Regions from separate parts of the Pseudenemella bisphenolivorans genome, predicted to be linked through region 1. Evidence: predicted binding sites of a transcription regulator. Region 1 holds the regulator's gene; the other holds the start of a gene.

What was found. The regulator LexA, encoded in region 1, represses DNA repair genes until DNA is damaged. The targets are predictions, from matches to a motif close to TCGAACANNTGTTCGA.
Positions count from the first base shown of each region.
Region 2: a site for LexA is predicted at 7,323-7,338, ahead of ACR4XW_RS01355 (DUF6504 family protein). Genes of this name have one in related genera too.

Region 1 is NZ_JBPGNY010000005.1:48,904-59,131, reverse strand. It holds gene ACR4XW_RS12530 (cupin domain-containing protein) at 59-433, opposite strand; gene ACR4XW_RS12525 (phosphatase PAP2 family protein) at 558-1,406, shown strand; gene ACR4XW_RS12520 (LLM class flavin-dependent oxidoreductase) at 1,539-2,558, shown strand; gene ACR4XW_RS12515 (nuclear transport factor 2 family protein) at 2,563-2,934, opposite strand; gene ACR4XW_RS12510 (class I SAM-dependent methyltransferase) at 3,081-3,809, shown strand; gene ACR4XW_RS12505 (vitamin B12-dependent ribonucleotide reductase) at 3,952-6,768, opposite strand; gene nrdR (transcriptional regulator NrdR) at 6,815-7,279, opposite strand; gene ACR4XW_RS12495 (DUF2752 domain-containing protein) at 7,535-7,981, opposite strand; gene ACR4XW_RS12490 (hypothetical protein) at 8,013-8,444, opposite strand; gene lexA (transcriptional repressor LexA) at 8,662-9,459, shown strand; gene ACR4XW_RS12480 (ATP-dependent DNA helicase) at 9,538-10,228, opposite strand, start outside.
Region 2 is NZ_JBPGNY010000001.1:285,565-295,792, reverse strand. It holds partial or broken gene ACR4XW_RS01390 (choice-of-anchor M domain-containing protein) at 1-1,090, shown strand, start outside; gene ACR4XW_RS01385 (anchored repeat ABC transporter, substrate-binding protein) at 1,087-2,682, shown strand; gene ACR4XW_RS01380 (choice-of-anchor M domain-containing protein) at 2,679-3,641, shown strand; gene ACR4XW_RS01375 (anchored repeat-type ABC transporter ATP-binding subunit) at 3,634-4,383, shown strand; gene ACR4XW_RS01370 (anchored repeat-type ABC transporter permease subunit) at 4,377-5,234, shown strand; gene ACR4XW_RS01365 (FAD-dependent oxidoreductase) at 5,299-6,627, opposite strand; gene ACR4XW_RS01360 (DUF4126 domain-containing protein) at 6,620-7,237, opposite strand; gene ACR4XW_RS01355 (DUF6504 family protein) at 7,502-7,861, shown strand; gene ACR4XW_RS01350 (DNA polymerase III subunit alpha) at 7,861-10,228, shown strand, end outside.

The DNA of each region.
Region 1 (10,228 bases):
CGAACGTCGGTTGAGCAGGGACGGACCGGGCTGCCATGCCTCCATCCTGTCCCAGGGACTAGTCGCTGTCACCCATCGCCGCGCCGGTATCCGCGTCCGGGTCGACCATCACCAGCATCATGTGGCTGGGTTCGTCGGCGATCAGGGCGTGCCGCTCCCCCGGGGCCAGGTAGAGCAGGTCACCGGCGACCATCGCATGCTCCTCGCCCGCAGCGGTGAACCGGATCGCCCCGGTCAGCAGTTGCACCACCACCGCCCGCGGTGAGGCGTGCTCGGTCAGTTGCTCACCGGTGTCGAAGGCGAAGGTCACCACCCGCAACAGCGGATTGTTCACCAGCACCCGGCTGGTGATCGACTCCTTGGTGACCGGCAGGTCCGCCAGCACCTTCAGCTGGGCCACAGTCCGATCCAGCGGCGTTGATTGCTTGGCCATCGGGGTGCCTCCTCAAGGTCGGGGACTCGATGCTAGACCTGCGATATCTGTACTTGAACGACGCCACGGCCGGCCCGGATTTCGCCCGGCGGCAACCCTCGGAATCGGCTGGTAACTTCGATGCGTGCCATCCCACGCTGCCACCACCGAGCGACCCCTCACAGCGGGCCTGGTCGTCTGGCACCTGCTCGGCATCACACTCGCTTGGGGCTCGACCTGGGTGTTGGCCCGGGTTGCCCTGGGCAGCAGAACCGGCCAGTGGCTGGACGAACGAGCCCTGCAGGCAGCCCATGCCCTGTGGGGGACGAGCACCTCGCAGGTCGTCGGTTCGTTGCGGTCGGCCCTGGACATGTTGCCGACCGCCGCGTTGGTGGTCGGGGCGATCGCCGTGGTGGTGTTCACCCTGCGCAGCCGCCGGGCACTCCCGGCGTTAGTCGGCATCAGCACCTTCGCCGCCTCCCTGATCTCGGTGCAGATCCTGAAGCGCTGGATCCTGGACAAGCCGGACTTCGCGATTCACGAAGCCGCGCTCAACTCCTTTCCATCCGGGCACACCGCCCTGGCCGCCGCGGCCGGGCTGGTGGTCGTGCTGGCCTCCCCCGCCCGCTACCGTCCGGTGACCGGGCTGCTCGCTGCTGTGGTGTCGGCGCTGACCGGAGCGTCCACGGTGATCAATGCCTGGCACCGGCCCTCCGATGCGATCGCGGCGATCCTGATCACCTGTGGCTGGGGCCTGCTGGGGGGACTGTTCCTGTGCAGCACCACCGGACGGGGTTCCAACGCACCCACCCGCTTCCTCGCCCTGTGGCTGACCGCGCTGGGGGTGGTGGCGATGGCTATCGCCGGCGGCCTGGCCTGGTTGGCCTGGCCCGCCGGTGCCGCGGAGACCGCCCTGCTCGCCGGGATGTTCGCGATCGTTGCTGGGGCGGCCCTCAGTTGGGGCCTGTTGACCCTGATTCTGCAACACCGCTGAGCCGCAACCGCTACGTCCGACCCCGGTGCGGCCGGGTCGCCGGCCAGAACCCGGGCCAGGGCCGGTAATGGTTTCCCGCCCAGCGGGTTGGTTCCTCCCGGGTGGTGAGGTGGCTGCCTACCGTGTGGTCTCATGAACACTGCCGCGGTCCGCTCCACCATCCGGTTCACCTTCGCCCTGCCCGACCCCGATCCGGTGAAACAGTCGGATTACTACCGGGCCGCGCGGGAGATGATCCATTGGGGTGACAAGCGCGGTTTGAGTTTCGTCAGCGTCGATGAGCACCACGCCACCGGCTTCGGCTGGTCACCCAATCCGATCCTGGAAGCCGGGATGATCCTGGCCGGTACCGAGAAGGTACGGGCGATCGCCGCGGCCGCGCTGGCGCCGCTGTGGAACCCGGTGCGGTTCGCCGAGGACGTCGCCGTGGTCGACCAGATGACCCAGGGACGGCTGATCGTCCACTTCGGCCTCGGCTACCGGCCGATCGAGTACGCCGCGATGGGCCAGAACTTCAAGCGCCGCGGCAAACTGATGGACGAGTTCCTCGACGTGGTGCTCAAGGCCTGGAGCGGTGAGCCGTTCGAGCTGAACGGCGAGATGGTGTCGATCAGCCCGCTCCCCTACACCCAGCCCCATCCGCCGATCTTCGTCGGCGGGTCGGTGCCGGCCACCGTCGACCGGGCGATCAAGTATCGGTTGCCGCTGAACCTGCCCGATTACCTGCCCGAGTTGCGTGACGACTACGTGCGGCGGGCTGAGGAAGCCGGCTTCCAGCCGGTGGTCACGATGGTGCCCGAACGCCGCCCGGGCATGGTGTTGCTGCACGAGGATCCCGAGAAGGCCTGGGATGTGCTCGGTGAGCACCTGATGTGGGAGGCGATCAACTACGGCGCCTGGGCCCGCGGGGCCGATGTGCGATCGGTGATGCACGTGGCGGATGCGATGACCATCGACGATGTGAAGGCGTCCGGACGCTATGTGGTGATGACCCCCGACGAGGCGGTGCAGATGCTGACCGCCCCGGATTCGGACCGGATGATCGCGATGCACCCGCTGGTCGGCGGCATGCCGCTGGACGAGGCCTGGAAGTCGGTGCACCTGCTCACCGACGAGGTACTCCCCCGCGTCGCGGCACACCGCAACGACTGAGGGGTCAGTGGGCAGTCGCCTGCGGGTCGGGAATCGCCGACATCATTGCGATCGTCCCGTCGGTGTTGAACTCGAAGATATCGGCCGAGGCGAAGGGCTCACGGCCCTCGACCTGCACCCGCAACATCATGTTCGCGTAGCGGCCGAGCACCGTGATCGGGGTGTGCAGGCTGACCCGGAAGGGTGCGTTCGCGCTCTTGGCGTAGAAGGAGCGAATCTCCTCGTGCCCGCGGTATTCGGCGATTCCCCAGGGTTCGCGCAGCACTGCGTCGGGGGCGAACAGGGCGACGGTCTCGTCCACGGCCTTGCGGTCGACCGCCTCGACATAACGCTCGATCACATCGACGATCACGTCACGGCTGGGGGCGTCACTCATCGGGTTCCTCCTGGTTTGATGGCCTTTCGCCCGACCCTAATCGCAAGGTCACCGCAGCGACCGGATCGTCCCACCCTCCTTTTCGCTCCCGGATTAGGCGGTCGTCGGAGCCTAGTGTTGGGTCCGTGCGTTCCTACGAAGAGCTTGTGGCCGAGGCCAACGATGCCGACGTCACGGGCTGGGGGTTCGACTGGCTGAACGGTCGAGCGACGGAGGAACGACCCCCATGGGGATTCGCCACGCTGCTGGCGGAGCGGCTTTCCGAGGCCGAGAACGCGCTGGATATCGATACCGGCGGTGGCGAGGTCGTCAATGAGGCTCCGCACCTTCCCGCGCGGATGACCGTCACCGAGTCCTGGCCACCCAACGTCGAGCGCGCCCGCCGAATCCTGGAGCCACGCGGTGTGAACGTCGTGCAGACCCGGCAGAACGAGCCCCTACCGTTTCCCGACGCGACCTTCGACCTGGTGACTGCCCGCCACCCGGTCACACCGAACTGGAGTGAGATTCACCGGGTGCTGCAACCGGGCGGACACTATGTCGCCCAACATGTCGGCCCGGCGTCCGCGTTCGAACTCATCGAGTTCTTCCTGGGCCCACTTCTGGCTGAACGGACGGCCCGCGACCCCGAACTGGAAGCCACCGAAGCGCGGGCGGCCGGCCTCACGATCGAGCGGTTGTCGACCGCGCGATGCCGGATGGAGATCTTCGACATCGGGGCCGTCGTCTGGCTCCTGCGCAAGTGCGTGTGGTGGGTCCCCGGCTTCACCGTGGCGAGGTTTGACGACAAGTTGCGCGAACTCGATGCTCGGCTTCGAGCCGGTCACCCATTCGTCGCGCACTCCACCCGGCACCTCATCGACGCCCGCCGTTAAGACCTATCCCGCTCCTGCAACCCGTACTCGTTCCTGCGTCACGTAGTAGGCCACGCAGGAGGGAGTACGGGTTGCATGTGCGAGAAAAGACAGTGGGTCCCCCGTACCGCGAACGGACGGGGGACCCACTGGTCGGATCGGATCAGCTGCAGCCGCTGGTCGAGCCGCAGCCCTCGCAGACGTAGCACGAACCGCTCGGACGCATCTTGGTGCCGCAGGTGAAGCACAGCGGTGCGTCCACGGTGTTACCCGAGATGGTCTCGAGCAACTCGGCGGTGGTGTGCGCCTCGACCGGGGCCGTGCGGGTGGTCGCCGCTTCGGTCACCGGGGCCGGGGTGTCGGCCTTGAGCTCTTCGGCCTCGGTCTTCGCCTCCGGCTCGGCCGGGGCCTGGTACTGGCCGGTTTCGACGTGGCGGGCACGCTCCTCGGCGGAGTAAATGCCGAGTTCGGCACGCTCGTCGAAGGACAGGTAATCCAGCGCCAGGCGACGGAAGATGTAGTCCATGATCGACTGGGCGATCCGGATGTCCGGGTCGTCGGTCATCCCGGCCGGCTCGAACTTCAGGTTGGTGAACTTCTGCACGAAGCTCTCCAACGGCACGCCGTACTGCAGACCGATCGAGACCGCGATCGAGAAGGCGTCCATCACACCCGACAGGGTCGAACCCTGCTTGCCGAGCTTCAGGAAGACCTCACCCAGGCCGTTGTCGGGGTAGGAGCCCGAGGTCATGTAACCCTCGGCGCCACCGACGGTGAACGAGGTGGTCAGGCTCGGCCGCGACTTCGGCAGCCGCTTGCGGATCGGACGGTACTCGATCTGCACCGGGGTTTCGGCGTCCTCGGTCTTGGCCTTGGCATCCGACAGTGGCTGGCCGACCTTGCAGTTGTCGCGGTAGACCGCCAGCGCCTTCAGTCCGAGCTTCCAGCCCTGCATGTAGACGTCGGCGATTTCCTCGACCGTGGCGGTCTCGGGCAGGTTCACCGTCTTCGAGATCGCACCCGACAGGAAGGGCTGCACCGCGGCCATCATCCGCACGTGCCCCATCGGCTTGATCGCCCGCTGGCCCATCGCGCAGTCGAAGACCTCGTAATGCTCCGGCTTGAGCCCGGGCGCATCGATCACGTGACCGTTCTCGGCGATGTACTCGATGATCGCCTCGGCGGTCTCGTCGGCGTAGCCCAGCATCTGCAGGGCACGGCTGACGGTGTTGTTGACGATCTGCAGCGAGCCGCCGCCGACCAGCTTCTTGAACTTGACCAGCGAGAAGTCCGGCTCCACACCGGTGGTGTCGCAGTCCATCATGAACCCGATCGTGCCGGTCGGGGCCAACACCGAGGCCTGGGCGTTGCGGAAGCCGTTCTTGGCACCCAGCTTGATCACCTGGTCCCATTCCTTGGCGGCCAGCTTGTGCACCTCGGAGTCGGTGGAGCCGATCACGCGCAGGGCGTCGTTGGCGGCCTGATGCTTGCGCATCACCCGCTGGTGGGCCTCGGAGTTGCGCTGGTAGCCCTCGTAGGGGCCGACCACGCCGGCCAGTTCGGCCGAGCGACGGTACGAGGTGCCGGTCATCAGCGAGGTGATCGCCGCGGCGACCGCCCGGCCGCCCTCTGAGTCGTAGCCGTGGCCGGTGGCCATCAACAGCGCGCCGAGGTTGGCGTAGCCGATGCCGAGCTGGCGGTAGGCACGGGTGGTCTCACCGATCGACTCGGTCGGGAAGTCGGCGAAGCAGATCGAGATGTCCATCGCGGTGATGATCAGCTCGACGGCCTTGACGAACTTGTCGGCGGCCCAGGTGCCGTCGTCGTTGAGGAACTTCAGCAGGTTCAGGCTGGCCAGGTTGCACGAGGAGTTGTCCAGGCTCATGTACTCCGAGCAGGGGTTGGACGCGGTGATCCGTCCCGACTCGGGGTTGGTGTGCCAGTCGTTGATCGTGTCGTCGTACTGGATGCCGGGGTCGGCGCACTCCCAGGCGGCCTTGGCGATCTTGCCGAACAGGTCGCGGGCGTCGACGGTATCGATCACCTCACCGGTCATTCGGGCGCGCAGGCCGAACTCGGTGCCGTCCTCGACCGCGGTCATGAACTCGTCGGAGACCCGCACCGAGTTGTTGGCGTTCTGGTACTGCACCGAGACGATGTCCTTGCCGCCCAGGTCCATGTCGAAGCCGGCATCGCGCAGAGCGCGGATCTTGTCCTCTTCGCGGGCCTTGGTTTCGACGAACTCCTCGATATCGGGATGGTCGACGTCCAGCACGACCATCTTGGCCGCGCGACGGGTGGCGCCGCCGGACTTGATGGTGCCGGCCGAGGCGTCGGCGCCGCGCATGAACGACACCGGTCCCGAGGCGGTGCCGCCGGAGCTGAGCAGTTCCTTCGACGAACGAATCCGCGAGAGGTTCAGTCCGGCGCCCGAGCCGCCCTTGAAGATGAAGCCCTCTTCCTTGTACCAGTTCAGGATCGAGTCCATCGAGTCGTCGACGGAGAGGATGAAGCAGGCCGACACCTGCTGCGGCGCGGCGGTACCCACGTTGAACCACACCGGGGAGTTGAAGCTGAAGTACTGGTGGGTGAGCATCCACACCAGCTCGTGCTCGAAGATCTCGGCGTCGGCGGCGGTGGCGAAGTAGCCGTTGTCCTCGCCGGCCTTGCGGTAGGTCTTGACCACCCGATCGACCAGTTGCCGCAGGCTCCACTCGCGGGCTTCACTACCCACCGCACCCCGGAAGTACTTGGTGGTGACGATGGTCGAGGCGTTCATCGACCAGAAGTCGGGGAACTCCGCGCCACGCTGCTCGAAGACCGTCTCGCCGGTCTTCCAGTTGGTTTGGACGATGTCACGTCGTTCCCAGGTGATCTCGTCGTAGGGGTGGACACCTTCGGTGGTGAAAACGCGCTCAATGGTCAGCCCGGCGCCCTTGCGGTTGCCGCGCTTGGCCGAACTACGGACGGTTTCGGTCATTTGAGTGCCTCTCTGCGCCCGAATGGCGCCGGTGTGGGTGGTGGGATTACGACGGAATCGATGTGCTGTGCTCTACCCGCAGCAGAGCGATTTCGTTCTCGAAATCTTCGATCGTTTCGAACTGGCGGTACACACTGGCGAACCGCAGATAGGCGATCGGGTCGAGCTGACGCAGCGGGCCCAGAATGGCCAACCCCACCTCATCGGCGGGCACCACGGCCTTACCCAGGGCGCGCAGGTTCGCCTCGACCTGCTCGCCCAGTTTTGCCAGATCCGCGTCACTGACCGGACGGCCCTTGCAGGCCTTGCGGACTCCGGCGATCACTTTGTCGCGGCGGAAGGGCTCGTTGACCCCGCTGCGCTTGCAAATCACCAGTTGGATCTGCTCGGTGGTGGTGAAGCGTTGTCCGCATTCGGGGCACTGCCGTCGGCGCCGGATGCTGGCGCCGTCTTCGGAGGTGCGCGAGTCGAGAACACGCGAGTCGTTGTGCTGGCAATAGGGGCAGAACATGCCTCGCGCGCTCCTTTCTGGGGACAAACTTCGGGATAACCCTGTTGGGACTGTTGTGCACTTCGTGTGGAGAATAACCACAACTTGTGGACAAACCACATTGGTGTAACTACTAGATCTAGATACTAGACCTCCGCTGGGCGGAGTCAAGACCGACCCCGGGGCGGGTGTCGCCAGGCAAGCCACGAATTCGGCGCCGGGATGCGGAACCAAGGCACCCGGGGGCCGGAAAAGAATTCCGGATTCGGCGTGTCGTCAGCCGCCGACCAGGATGCGGCCGATGTTGCGGGAGATCACCCAGACCACCATCACGACCATCGCGAGGGTGAACCACCAGCCGAAGGGTCGGCGTTGCACCAGAGTGCGCCACGGTGGCGCTTTACCGGTTGCCCACTCGGCGACCCACCCCGTGGTGGCGGCACCGAGTACGAGCAGTGCGATGAAAACCGCCGGGTTCCAATAGAACGCACCGGCGAAGTCACCGTCGAGCACCGAGGACGCCATTCGGGTGGCACCACAGAAGGGGCACCACCAGCCGGTCAACGCCAGCATCGGACACGGAACCCCCACCCCCATCTGGTGATAGGCGAGGGTGAAGACCAGACCGCCGGCCGCGAATGCCGATACCCCCAGCACCCGTCGCCGAGCTGCGACGGCTCCCCCCTTCACGGGGCGCCGAGCGGTCACGGTCGAAGAAGTCACCGCCCCAGTGTAGGCACGGTCGGGCTCGGAATCAGCCGGCCGTGATGGCCAGGAACTGGGTGACCAACAGAGCGCTCACCCCGGCGAAGGCCAGCAGCACGCCCAGCACCACCACGGCCCAGCCGCGTTCGGTCAGCTCCCAACCGCGGGCATCCGGCGCGGCGATGGCCGCTTCGGTGATCGTGACCCGCGGGCGCGGACGCTCCAGTCGGCAGGCCCAGCCGTTCGGGTGCACCGGCACCACCACGCGGGCGTGTCGGGCGTCCTGCCCGGCCCGGGTACGCCGTCCGGCCTGCGTGCTACGCCCCGGGGACAGGGCACGGCCCGGCGAAGCAGTGCGCCCCTGGGGAGCAGGGTGCACTTGAGAAGCGGTGCGCACATGAGAAGCAGTGCGCCGCGGACGAACGCGGACGTCGGCTGCGGGGGTGGCCGCGGTCGCGGTGTCGATCAGCAGTGCAGTCATGGTGACCTCCTCGGGGCGAACATGTGTTCGATACCTCTATTTGTACACCAGTTCGAACGGTTTGCCAAGATTCGCACACCTATTCGACTCATTCGGTGAGCCGGATTCGAACTCGTACCTGCAGTGCACCGCGACCCACTGACAGTTTTTCGAACGATTCGGCGACACTCTCGAACAGATGTTTGAATGCTCACCCCGATTCCGCCATTCTTGATCCATGGCAGACAGCGCGCAGGGTCGAGGAGGACGCCGACGGGGCCGTCCGAGCGAAGCCGACATCGACAACCAACTCCAGGACGCCGCCGGCAAACCGGTGGAAATCCCCGAGGAACACCTTCGGGCCTTGGGGCTCACCTCTCGGCAGTATCGGATCTTGGTGGTGATCGGCGACTACATCGCCGAACACGGCTATCCCCCGAGCATGCGCGACCTCGGCGCGGCAGTCGGGTTGGCCAGTTCGTCGAGCGTGTCGTATCAGCTCAAGGAACTCGAAGAACGCGGCTACATCCGACGCGACCCGAAACGCCCCCGGGCGATGGATATCCGGATGCCCGACATTCCCGGCCTGGCCACCCCGCGCACACTGAGTGCGGTCGACGACCACGGCTTCGACGAGACGGGTATCGGCGATGCCCACCCGACACCGGTCAACGTGCCGGTGCTCGGTGAGATCGCCGCCGGCGGGCCGATTCTGGCCGAGGAGCATGTCACCGACGTTTTCCCGCTGCCCAAGGAACTAGCCGGCGACGGCGAGGTGTTCCTGCTGAAGGTGCGCGGCGACTCGATGATCGACGCGGCGATCTGCGACGGCGACTGGGTGGTGGTGCGCCAACAGGCCGACGCCCTCAACGGAGACATCGTGGCGGCCCTGTTGGACGACGAGGCGACGGTCAAGACCTTCCGCCGCACCGGCGATCAGGTGTGGCTGCTCCCCCACAACCCGGCCTACGAGCCGATCGACGGCAACTACGCTCAGATCCTGGGCGTGGTGGTGGCGGTATTGCGCCGCCTCTGAGCCGGTCCCTGGTCGGCCCGAGCTGCGCGTGGCGCCTGAATCTCCGCCGCACGCGACCCGTCTAGCCCCGTCGCGGGGTCAGTCCCCGCGGAGCCGGCTCAGTGCGCCGACGACGGTTTCCCGGTCGGAGGTTTGCCACATCGGCGGCATCGTCGCGCGCAGGAAGGATCCGTATCCGGCGGTGACGATCCGCGGATCCAGCACCGCGACCACCCCGCGGTCGGTGGTGCGGCGAATCAGCCGTCCCGCCCCCTGGGCGAGCAGCAGCGCAGCATGGCTGGCCGCTACGGCCATGAACCCGTTGCCGCCGGCCTTGGCGACCGCTTGCTGACGGGCCATGTGCAACGGGTCGTCGGGACGCGGGAAGGGAATTTTGTCGATCAGTACCAGCCGGCAGACATCCCCGGGCACGTCCAGGCCCTGCCACAGCGACAGGGTGCCGAACAAACTCGAATCCGGCTCGCTGATGAACCGGCGGGTGAGTTCGGGCAACTGGGCATCGCCCTGACACAGCACCGTCATGCTGGGCAGTTCCTGCCGGACATGAATCGCTGCGGCCTCGGCGGCCCGCTGGGAGGCGAACAGGCCCAGGGTCCGGCCTCCCGCGGCCCACACCAGTTCGGCGATCTCGGCGAGGATCTCGTCGGCGGTTCCGTCCCGGCGCGGCGCCGGCAGATTCCGGGCCAAGTACAAGATGCCCTGTTTCGGGTAGTCGAAGGGCGAGCCGACATCGATCCCCCGCCAGCCCATTCGGTCGGGATCGACGTCG
Region 2 (10,228 bases), on a different contig from region 1:
GCAGAACCCGGACCCCACCCCCGACCCCGTACCGAGTTCATCGGCACCTGCTCCGCTCGGTGAGCCGGGTACCCCGGCGCCGCCGGCTGCTGCCCGGGTGTGCAAGCCGGTCGAGGTGAAGCGTCCGGCCACGCCGGAGGAGATCAAGGCTGCCGGCGAGCAACCCCGCGACGCCTCCGGCTCCGGCGCGGCACCGAAGGAAGGCACAGCACCGAAGGAAGGCGCGGCACCGAAGGAAGGTACAGCGCCGAGTGCCGGCGCCACCGAGGGCAGCCACACCGTGCCCGCCAACACCCACGTCCACCCGAACTGGGTCTTCACCAAACCGGGCACCTACACGCTGACCGTGCGGCAAACGACGAAGTCGAAGTCGGGCGAAGCCCTGTCGGCCACCGGAACCTTGATCTTCCAGGTCGGGCCGGGAGCTTCCGGAGCGAACAACGGACACTTCGACTTCGGTGCCCAGATCGTGGACGGCAAGCTGGCGGCCAAGATCAAGGACGACCGGCAGTCACCCGCGACGTGGGTCGAGCCGAACTCGCTCACCTTCGCCTTGGGGGACACGGCCAAAACCACCATCCCCGCAGGTCTGGAGTTCCTGGCCCCGGCCGGGTCGCAGGTGTGGATGATCGCCTCGGCGCAGGTCAACGGCGTGCCGTGGCTGGGTGCCAACACTCAGCATGAGTCGTTGCTGGCCGGAAGCACCGGTGAGGTGACTTTCACCCTGGAGTCGGCAACCGGGCCGGGCAAGGTGGGCGTCTTCACCTCGGGCAGCCTCGGCCAGATCGTCGGCGAGAAGTGGTTCACCTACACTCCCGGTGCGGCCGGAGCCAAGGATGCGCCCGCAGCCGATGCTCCCGCAGCTGCCAAGCCGAAGATCACCACCGTCGGTGGCAAGCAGATGGTCATCGAGAAGAAGTGGCAATACCCCGATGGTCAGCCCTGCACCCCGCCCAAGGGGCTGCCCCGTACCGGTGCTGATACCGGCGCCATGACCGGCAGCGAAGCAACCGGTGGTTCGGGTGCGGCTCTGGCGGCCCTGGCCGTCGTCGCCTTCGGGGCGGCCGCACTGCGTCGGTCCGGCGCGTGAGCCGAGTTCCGATCAAGGTGGTGGCGGTCGGCCTCGCGCTGGCCGCCACCATCGTGCTGCCCGGACGCAGTACCCCCGCCGCCACCGACGACCGGGTCACCGTGGTGGCCACCACCGGGATCGTGGCGGACCTGACCCGTCGGGTGGCCGGCGATGCCGCCCATGTGGTCGGGCTCGTACCGCCGGGGGCCGACCCGCACACCTACGAACCGACGCTGCGTGATGTGCGCGATATCGTGCATGCCCGGCTGGCCTTCTCGAACTACCTGATGCTCGAGGAACAGTCGCTGATTCGGGCCATCGACGCCAACCTGCCCGACGGGGCCCGCCATGTCGCGTTGGCCGAGGAAGCCTCCGGGTACTCGGCCGAGATCATTCCGTTGGTCGAGAACCACTCCCTGGACACGGTGTGGCTGGGGTTGCGGGTGGCCGGCAAGAAACCCGGGGCGACCCGTGCCGCGGCGGTCGAGGTGGCCATGGTCGACGCGTCCGGCCCCGGGGGTGCCCACGGGTTCGTCACCGGCACCTTCGGACGGCCCGACTCGGTGTTCAACTCCGCCGACGGTTTCGATGCGGGGCGCGATTTCGCCGAGGACTCGACGTCCCTGCCGTTGGACGCGCATACCCACATGAGTTGGGCATTCACCGAACCGGGGCTGTATCGGCTCAAGTTCCGGGCGCAGTACCGTCCCGACCCGGCCGCCCGGCCCCGCGATGTCCAGCACGGCGAACTCCTCGTCGCGGTGGGCATCGACCCGGGCACCACGGGTCGCTCGGTGGTGCTGTCCGAAGGGCACGCCGACCTGACCGTCAACCTGAACACCGGGCGACTCGAGATTCACTCCGACAAGGTGGCCGACAAGAACTCCGGCGTCCCCGGCATGGGTGTGGTCGACCTCGACCGGGTGGTGATCTCGGTACCGCCGAAGGCCCTGATGCCGGTTCCGGCCGACCCGGCTTACCGGTTCATCGAGCGTCCGGGCCGCGACGTGTACCAACTGCCGCAGGCAGTGCTGGGTAAACACGTCCACGGCGAGATCGACCCACATCTGTGGCAGGACGTGCGCAATGCCCAGGCTTACCTCGAGGTGATCCGCGACCAACTGATCGCCGTCGACCCGGCTCATGCGGGCACCTACCGGGCCAATGCCGCCGAGGCGATTGCCGAACTCGACGAGGTACATGAATACGTCGAGCGATCGGTGCAGAGCATCCCGGAGAACAACCGGCACCTGGTCACCACCCATGACGGTTACGGCTATCTGGCGCACCGGTACGGCCTGAGCATCGCGGCCGTGGTGGCGCCCTCGCCGGCACAGGAACCGTCGCTGGCCGATCGGCGCCGGCTCAGCCGCACCCTGGCCGACCTGGGCCTGCCGGCGGTGTTTCTGGAACCGAATGCCAGCCAACAATCGACGGCCCTGATCGAGGCGGCCAAACACACCGGCACCCGGGTGTGCCGGATCTGGGGCGACGCTTTCACGCCTCGGACAGCGACCTATCCCGACATGATGCGCGCCAATGCCGACTCGTTGGCGCGTTGCCTGGGCGGCACCCCGCTGGGCGACAACGACCTCAAGGATGACGAATGAGACGACTCTTTGCCACGGCCCTGGCCGGGGTGGTGTTGATGGTGCCCGTTGCGGCGTTCGCGGACAGCCCGAGCCCCGATCCCGATCTCGGTTCGGACGACCCGGCGCTGCAACAGCGGGTCGACAGCGACGAACCGATCGCCGACGATCGGGCCGTGATCGAGGCCGGCCATGTTGACCTGGGCCCGAGGTTCGTCGACGGCACGTGGACCCTGCTCGCCCGCGACGACACCGCCGCGCTGAACGGCGGCAAACCGGTATGGCGCCGGCCCGAGGAGACCGTCTTCGCGGTCTCCGATACCGCGAAGACCGCCCTGCCCGAGTCCGACGAGTACGCCTTCACCGGCGCCAAGCCCGGGGACACCGTGTGGGTGGTGCCCCAGACCGAACTGAGCGGTGTGGTGTGGCTGGGGTGGAATACCCAGGACCCCCGCGTCGTCGCCGAGATCAACCGGGGCGTGACCCTGCGGTTCGCCGAGGTCCGTCCGGTCGATGGTGACGGACGAATGACCGTATTCCTGCAGCCGGGCAACTTCGCCCCGCCACAGGTTCTGTACGACGGCACCTCCCCGGGCGAGGCGTGGGTTGATCTGAACACCCACACGCACGCCAACTGGATCTTCACCAAGCCCGGGGTGTACTTGGTGCGGGTTGAGATCACTGCCGAGGGGCTGAACAAACAGCAGTACACCGATCAGGCCTGGTTGCGGTTCGCGGTGGGTGATGCGACCAGCCCCGAGAGCGCGTTCGCGGCCGAACTGCCGGCCGAATCGTCCACCCCGTCGACCCCGTCCACCGAGGCCACCCCGGCTGCCGCGCCGGAGTCCGAGTCGTCCGGGCAGTGGCTGCCGTGGGCGATCGGCGGCGGCACTGTGGTGGCCGTCGTTGCGGTGGGCGCCGGGGTGCTGTTGGCGCGTCGACGACGACGGGTCGAGGAAGAGGTGTTCGGCGATGAGTGACCACACCTTGCACATCGACGGCCTGCGGGTGCTGCTCGGTGGACGTGAAGTGTTGCGCCAGGTGAACCTGCGGGTCGCCCGAGGTGGTGTGCATGGCTTGTTGGGGCCCAATGGGGCCGGTAAGACCACCCTCTTTCGGGCGATCATGCGGCTGATACCGGTGGCTGCCGGCCGCATCGACACCCCCGGCGGGGTGGGCTATGTGCCGCAACGGCAGGACGTGATGTGGGATTTTCCGATCAACGTCCAACAGGTCGTGATGACCGGCCTGACCCGGCAACTGGGCCGACTGCGCGGGCCGCGACGCGAGCACGTGCAGGCCGTGGCCGAGGCGCTCGAACGGGTGCGGATGACCGATCTGCGCCGCCGTCCGATCTCGGAGTTGTCCGGTGGGCAGCGGCAACGGGTGATGATCGCGCGTGCCCTGGTTCGCCGTCCGCACCTGTTGTTGTTGGATGAGCCGTTCACCGGTTTGGATATGCCCACCCAGGAGCTGTTGACCGACTTGTTCGCCGAGCTGGCAGCCGACGGGTCGACGTTGTTGATGTCAACCCACGACCTCTCGCACGCCCTGGTTGCCTGCCACGAACTCACTTTGCTGAACCGCACGGTGATCGGTACCGGGCATCCGGACGACCTGCGGAACCGGCAACTGTGGATGGACACCTTCGAGGTGTCCGAGCATTCGCCGCTGCTACGGCAGTTGGGGTTGGTGCCCCAGCGGTTGGAGGCCGCATGTTGACGCCTCTCGATTTTCTGGCGGATCTGACCAACCCGATGCTGACCTTTCTGCCGAAGGCGCTGATCGTGTCGGTGTTGGCCGCGATCGTGTGCGGGGTGATCGGTTCCCATGTGGTGCTGCGCGGGATGACCTTCATCGGCGACGCGGTGGCCCACTCGGTGTTTCCGGGTATCGCCGTGGCGTTCGTGTTGCAGGGGTCCCTGGTGGCCGGGGGAGTGGTGGCCGGAGTGGTCACCGCGGTGTTGATCGCATTGTTCTCCCAGACCCGGCGGTTGGGGGCCGATTCGGTGATCGGGGTCTTCTTCGTCGCCGCCTTCGCCCTCGGCATCGTGGTGATCTCGATGTCCCCGGCCTACGCGGGGTCATTGACCTCGTTCCTGTTCGGTTCGATCACCGGCATTCCCGATGATGCAGTGCTGTTCTCGTTGGCCATGACGGTGCTGGTGTTGGTGATCGCGGCGGTTCTGCACAAGGAATTCGTGGCCGTCGGGTTGGACCGCGAGTACGCTCGCGCGTCACGGCTGCCGGTGCTGCTGCTCGACGTGGTGTTGTATGTGCTGGTCACGCTGGCCGTGGTGATGAGCATCCGCACGATCGGCAACATTCTGGTGCTGGCGCTGTTGGTGACACCGGCCGCGGCGGCGCGGATGCTGACCGACCGGCTGGTGCCGATGATGCTGGCCGCAGCGACGATCGGGGCGGGCAGCGCTTTCGTCGGGCTGTACTTGTCGTGGTCGTTGGACGTGCCGACCGGCGGCACGATCGTGTTGGTGTGCACGATCGCGTTTCTGCTGGCCTGGGCCTTCGGGCCCCGGCACGGCGTGCTGCGCCGTCCGGCGGTTGCGGTCTGACCCGACCCGGGGGTTCACCCGGCCAACAGTTGCCGGAGCTGCGCCCGGGTAATGATCGGGTGGGTCACCGACCCGGGCGGCGGCGCAGCCGGGGTGGTTGCTGCCGGTTGCTGGGGTGGATGTCCTCACCGGTCAGGTCGGCGTGCACCGCATAGGCGGCCAGGGCGGCGGAGAACAGCTCGCCGACCACCCCGGTACCGGAGCGGGTGTGCGGGCCGACCGCATAGTGCGATCCGATCCGGGGGCCGGAGAGTGCCGCCCAGGTACGCGCCGAGGTCCAGGCCGGTCCGGCGGCCGGGTCGGGACGGCCGGTGCCCCAAACGTGGGTGATCGGGACGGGGGCCGACCAGCCGATCGCCCGGCGGGCATGGTCGACGGTTTCCAACGCAGCGGTGTCGGGGGGCGGTGCGGTGTGCTCGCTCAGCGGCGCGACCGCCCAGGGCAGGGCGGCCGCCCGGCGCCGGGCCCGGTCACCGACCCGCCACAGACCGGGACGGGTCAGCGCGGCCCACTGCTGGGGGGTGACCGCACAGATCACCGCCCGGGCCTGCAACACCTCGGCGGAGGTGGTCACAGTGGTGCCGGCCACCTTCGTGACCGCGGTTTCGGTACGCAGTTCCACCCCCCGCTGGGCCAACCGTTCGGTCAGCAGGTCGAGCAGCACGGTGGCGGGCTGTACCTGCCCGTCGGCGTCGGTGAGGGTCCAGCGGCCGAAGATCCGCGCCACCGCCGGCCATACCGCGTGGTGGGCGGGCAGGCGGGCCGGGTCCTGGCCGCGCTGCCAGGCGACCTGGTGCAGTAGGGCGGCCGGGTGCGGATGCCCCAGCGAGTCGGCCAGATCGGCCACCGTGGCGTTCCGGTCGAAACCGGGCGGGACGAGGTGGGGTGCGGCGGCGCGCCACCTCGCCGGGTCGGTGGTCTGTTCCAGGCCGAGGGTGCGCAGCCGCTGCCAGATCACCCCGAGATCGTCGAGCAACCGGTCCCAGCGTTCTGCGGTGGCCGAGCCCCAGGTGCTCTCGGCGACCCGGCGTTGGTCACCCCGGTTGGTCGGCCAATCCACCTCGGTGCCGTCGGCGAAGCGGTGCCGGGCCGGTGGTGCGGTCGTCCAACTCAGGTCCCGGCCGGTCAGCGTCGCGTCCAGGGCCCGGCCGGATTTGGTGAACAGATCGCGCCACACCGCGGGCAACTCGATCACCGGCGGCAGACCGGTGCGCGCCCAGGTGCCACCCAGGCCGGTGCTGCGTTCCAGCAACACCACGTGGTGACCCCGGTGGGCCAGCCGGGCGGCCACCGCCATCCCGGCCAGGGAACCGCCGACCACCACGATCGGGGAGGCGGCATCGGCGAACAGGGCCGGGTCGGCCGGCTCCGGGCGGGGTGGACGCTCAGACATCACTACCGGTTTCGGCTGTGCCGCGTTTCCGCGCCCACCAGCGGCGGAAGGCCCGCCACCCCCGGCGCACCCGCGCCATCAGGTACAGCGCCAGGGCCACCGAAGCGATCAACAGCAGTGCCACCACGACCGCGACCACCACCGGGTTGACCACCGTCACCGCCAGGGCCGTGGCGGTGATCGCCGCGGTGTCCTCGGCCACCGAGGTGCCGATATTGCTGACCGGCTCGGGGGAGGTGTTCACCGCCAGCCGGATACTCGCCTTGGTCAGATGGCTGACCAGGGCGGTGATACCGCCCACCGAGGCCAACATGATCGTCCACAGGTCACCACTGGCCCCGGCCATCAGGGCGCCGATCGTGGCACCGACGATCGGCCGGATCACGGTGGACACCGAATCCCACACCGAATCGACGTAGGGAATCTTGTCGGCGAAGAACTCCAGGGCGAACAACACCCCGGCGATGATCAGCACGTCGAGCCGGGCCAGGGTGTCGGGAATTTCTGCCATCGGGTGGATGCGCTCGATCAGGCCGAGCACCAACACCGTGGCGTAAGCGTTGAGGCCGCTACTCCAGCCGGTGACGAAGCTGAGTGGTAAGAGCTCCACGTCTGTCCTCCTCGAAGGAATTCCGTCCCGATCCGATCCGCCGTCTTGACGAACTGTCAGAGGTGAAGCCTATAGTTGATGTTGTTCGAACAGGTGTTCGTTTCGGTGCCGGGGAAGCCCGATCGCAGAAACACCTTCGGACGTCCGACTGCTTCGGCGCCGGTGGACCTCGACCCCCACCGGCGCCGGGGCTTTCGGTGGGTCGAGTGGGTCGAGTTGTGTCCGGTGGTCGTGCAGCTTTCGGGACGGACAGGCTTTCGGGAAATGCGCAGGTACAACGAACAGATCCAGGTCGATGCCCGGCGGGTGATGATCCCGCCCACCGCGGCGGTGGGGGCCGCGGTGCTCACCGGTCCGCCGGTGCGGTTCCGCTGGCGCGGGCAACTGTGGCAGGTCGACGAGATCCACGAACATTGGGTGAGCACCGCCGAATGGTGGGACAGTCCGGCCGCCCGGGCCCTGCGCGGGGAGGAAACCGCCGATGATCTCGGCGCCCCCGATCCCGACCTCTACGACTCCCGCGAGACCTGGCGGGTCAGGGCGATCGGTGAGCACCGCCGCGGACTTTCCTGCGATCTGGTGCACGCCGGGGGCCGCTGGTTTCTCGACACGCTGGCGGACTGATGGCCACCGATCCCTTCGTACACCTGCGGGTGGCCTCGGGCTACTCGCTGATGTACGGCGCCAACCAGCCCGCCGACCTGGTGACGGCCGCCGCCGAGTACGGCATGGACGCCCTGGCCCTGACCGACCGCGACGGGGTGTCCGGGGCGGTCCGGTTCGTGCAGGCCTGCACCACCGCCGGAATCGACCCGATCGTCGGGGTCGACCTGGCCGTACTGCCCCTGGACGGGCTGCCGACCTCGTCCCGTGGCCGGCGCACCCCGGCCCGGGGTGGGGCCGAACGCGACCCCCGGCTGCCGCGGATGACCGTGTTGGCCCGACCCGACGGTGGCTGGGCGGCGCTGTGTCGGTTGATCAGCGCGGTACACGCCGCGGGGCAGCGCAATATCCCGATCGCCACCACCGATCTGATCTGCGATCACGCCTCCGGTGGTGACCTGGTGGTGCTCGCCGGGGCCGACGCCGAGATCGGCCGGGCGGTTGCGCGCAAAGACCGGTCGGCCGCGGTGCGCTGGTTGACCGAATGGCGCCGCCGGCTGCCACAGGATTCCTTCGTGATCGGGGTGGAACACCACCTGCGGGCCGGTCACGGCCCCGGGTCGGGGGCCTTCGCCGCCCGGCTGCAATCGCTGGCCGAGGCCGAGGGCATTCCCAGTGTGCTCAGCAATGCGGTGCGGATGACCACCCCCGACCGGGCCCCGGTAGTCGACATTCTGGACGCCTCCCGCAGGCTGGTGCCGCTGGCCGGACACAATGTCGACCGCAGTACCGCCGAATGCTGGCTGAAACCCGGGGTGGCGATGCACCTGGTCGCCGACGACCTGGCCCGCCGCGGGGGTGGGGATGCCGGCGCCCTGCTGGCCCGCACCCGGGCCCTGGCCGACCGGTGCCGGCTGGACGCCGCAGCCGATCTGGGCATCGGCATCGTGCACCTGCCCGAACTCGGCGCCGGCCGGGCCACTGGTGATGCCGGCGGTGCCGACGCCGCCGAGAGCTTGGCCCAACGCTGCCGGGCCGGGATCTCCCGGCGCTGGGCCGACCCACCCCCCGGCGTGTCGGAACGGCTGGCCGACGAGCTGGCGGTGGTCGCCCGGCACGGTTTCGAAACCTACTTCCTGACCGTGGCCGACATCGTCGACTCGATCCGGGCCCGCGGTGTGCGCTGCGCGGCCCGCGGGTCGGGGGCGGGCAGCCTGATCAACTACCTGTTGGGCGTCTCCGGGGTCGACCCGATCGAGCACGACCTGGTGTTCGAGAGATTCCTCTCACCGCTGCGGCACGAACTGCCCGATATCGACCTGGACGTGGAGTCGGCCCGCCGGCCGGAGATCTACGACATGATCATCGACGACTACGGCACCGACCGGGTGGCCTGTGTGGCGATGGTGGAGACCTACCGGGTGCGGCACGCGGTGCGCGACGTCGGCGCGGCACTCAGCCTGCCCCCGGCCGAGGTCGACGCGATCGCCAAGGCCTTCCCGCATCTGCGGGCCTCCCGGGCCCGTTCGGCCCTGGCCGAGTTGCCCGAACTGCGCGCCGCGGGGCTGGCCGATGGTCGGCTCGACCTGTTCTTCCGGCTGGTCGAAGGGCTGGACGGGTTGCCCCGACACCTGGCCCTGCACCCCTGCGGGATCGTGCTGTCCGACCGCACCCTGCTGGACCGCACCCCGGTGCAGACCAGCCATCAGGACTATCCGCTGAGCCAGTTCGACAAGGACGACGTGGAGGCGATGGGGCTGCTGAAACTGGACGTGCTGGGCATCCGGATGCAGTCGGCGATGGCCCATGCGGTGGCCGAGATCGAACGCACCTGCGGTGAACGGGTCGAGCTGGACGCGCTGCGCCACGATGACGAGGCCACCTTCGAACTGGTGCGCAGCACCGAAACCCTGGGCTGTTTCCAGATCGAATCGCCGGGGCAACGCGAACTGATCGGCAAGTTCGCCCCCGAAACCTTCGGCGATCTGATCATCGACATCTCCCTGTTCCGGCCCGGTCCGGTGAAGTCCGACATGGTGCGACCCTTCCTGGAAGCCCGGCAGGGGTGGACCGAAGCCCAGTACCTGCACCCCGACCTGCGCGAGGTGCTCGACGAAACCTACGGGGTGGTCGTCTTCCACGAGCAGGTGATGCGGATCATCGCGATCTTCGCCGGCTGCTCGGTGGCCACCGGCGATGCCGCCCGACGCAAACTCGGCACCCCCGAGGGGCAGGAACAGGTGCGTACCTGGTTCATCTCCCGGGCCCGGCAACGCGACTACTCCGAGGAGGTGATCGCCCGGGTGTGGCAGGTGCTGGCCGCCTTCGGGTCCTTCGGGTTCTGCAAGGCCCATGCCGCCGCCTTCGCCCTGCCCACCTATCAATCGG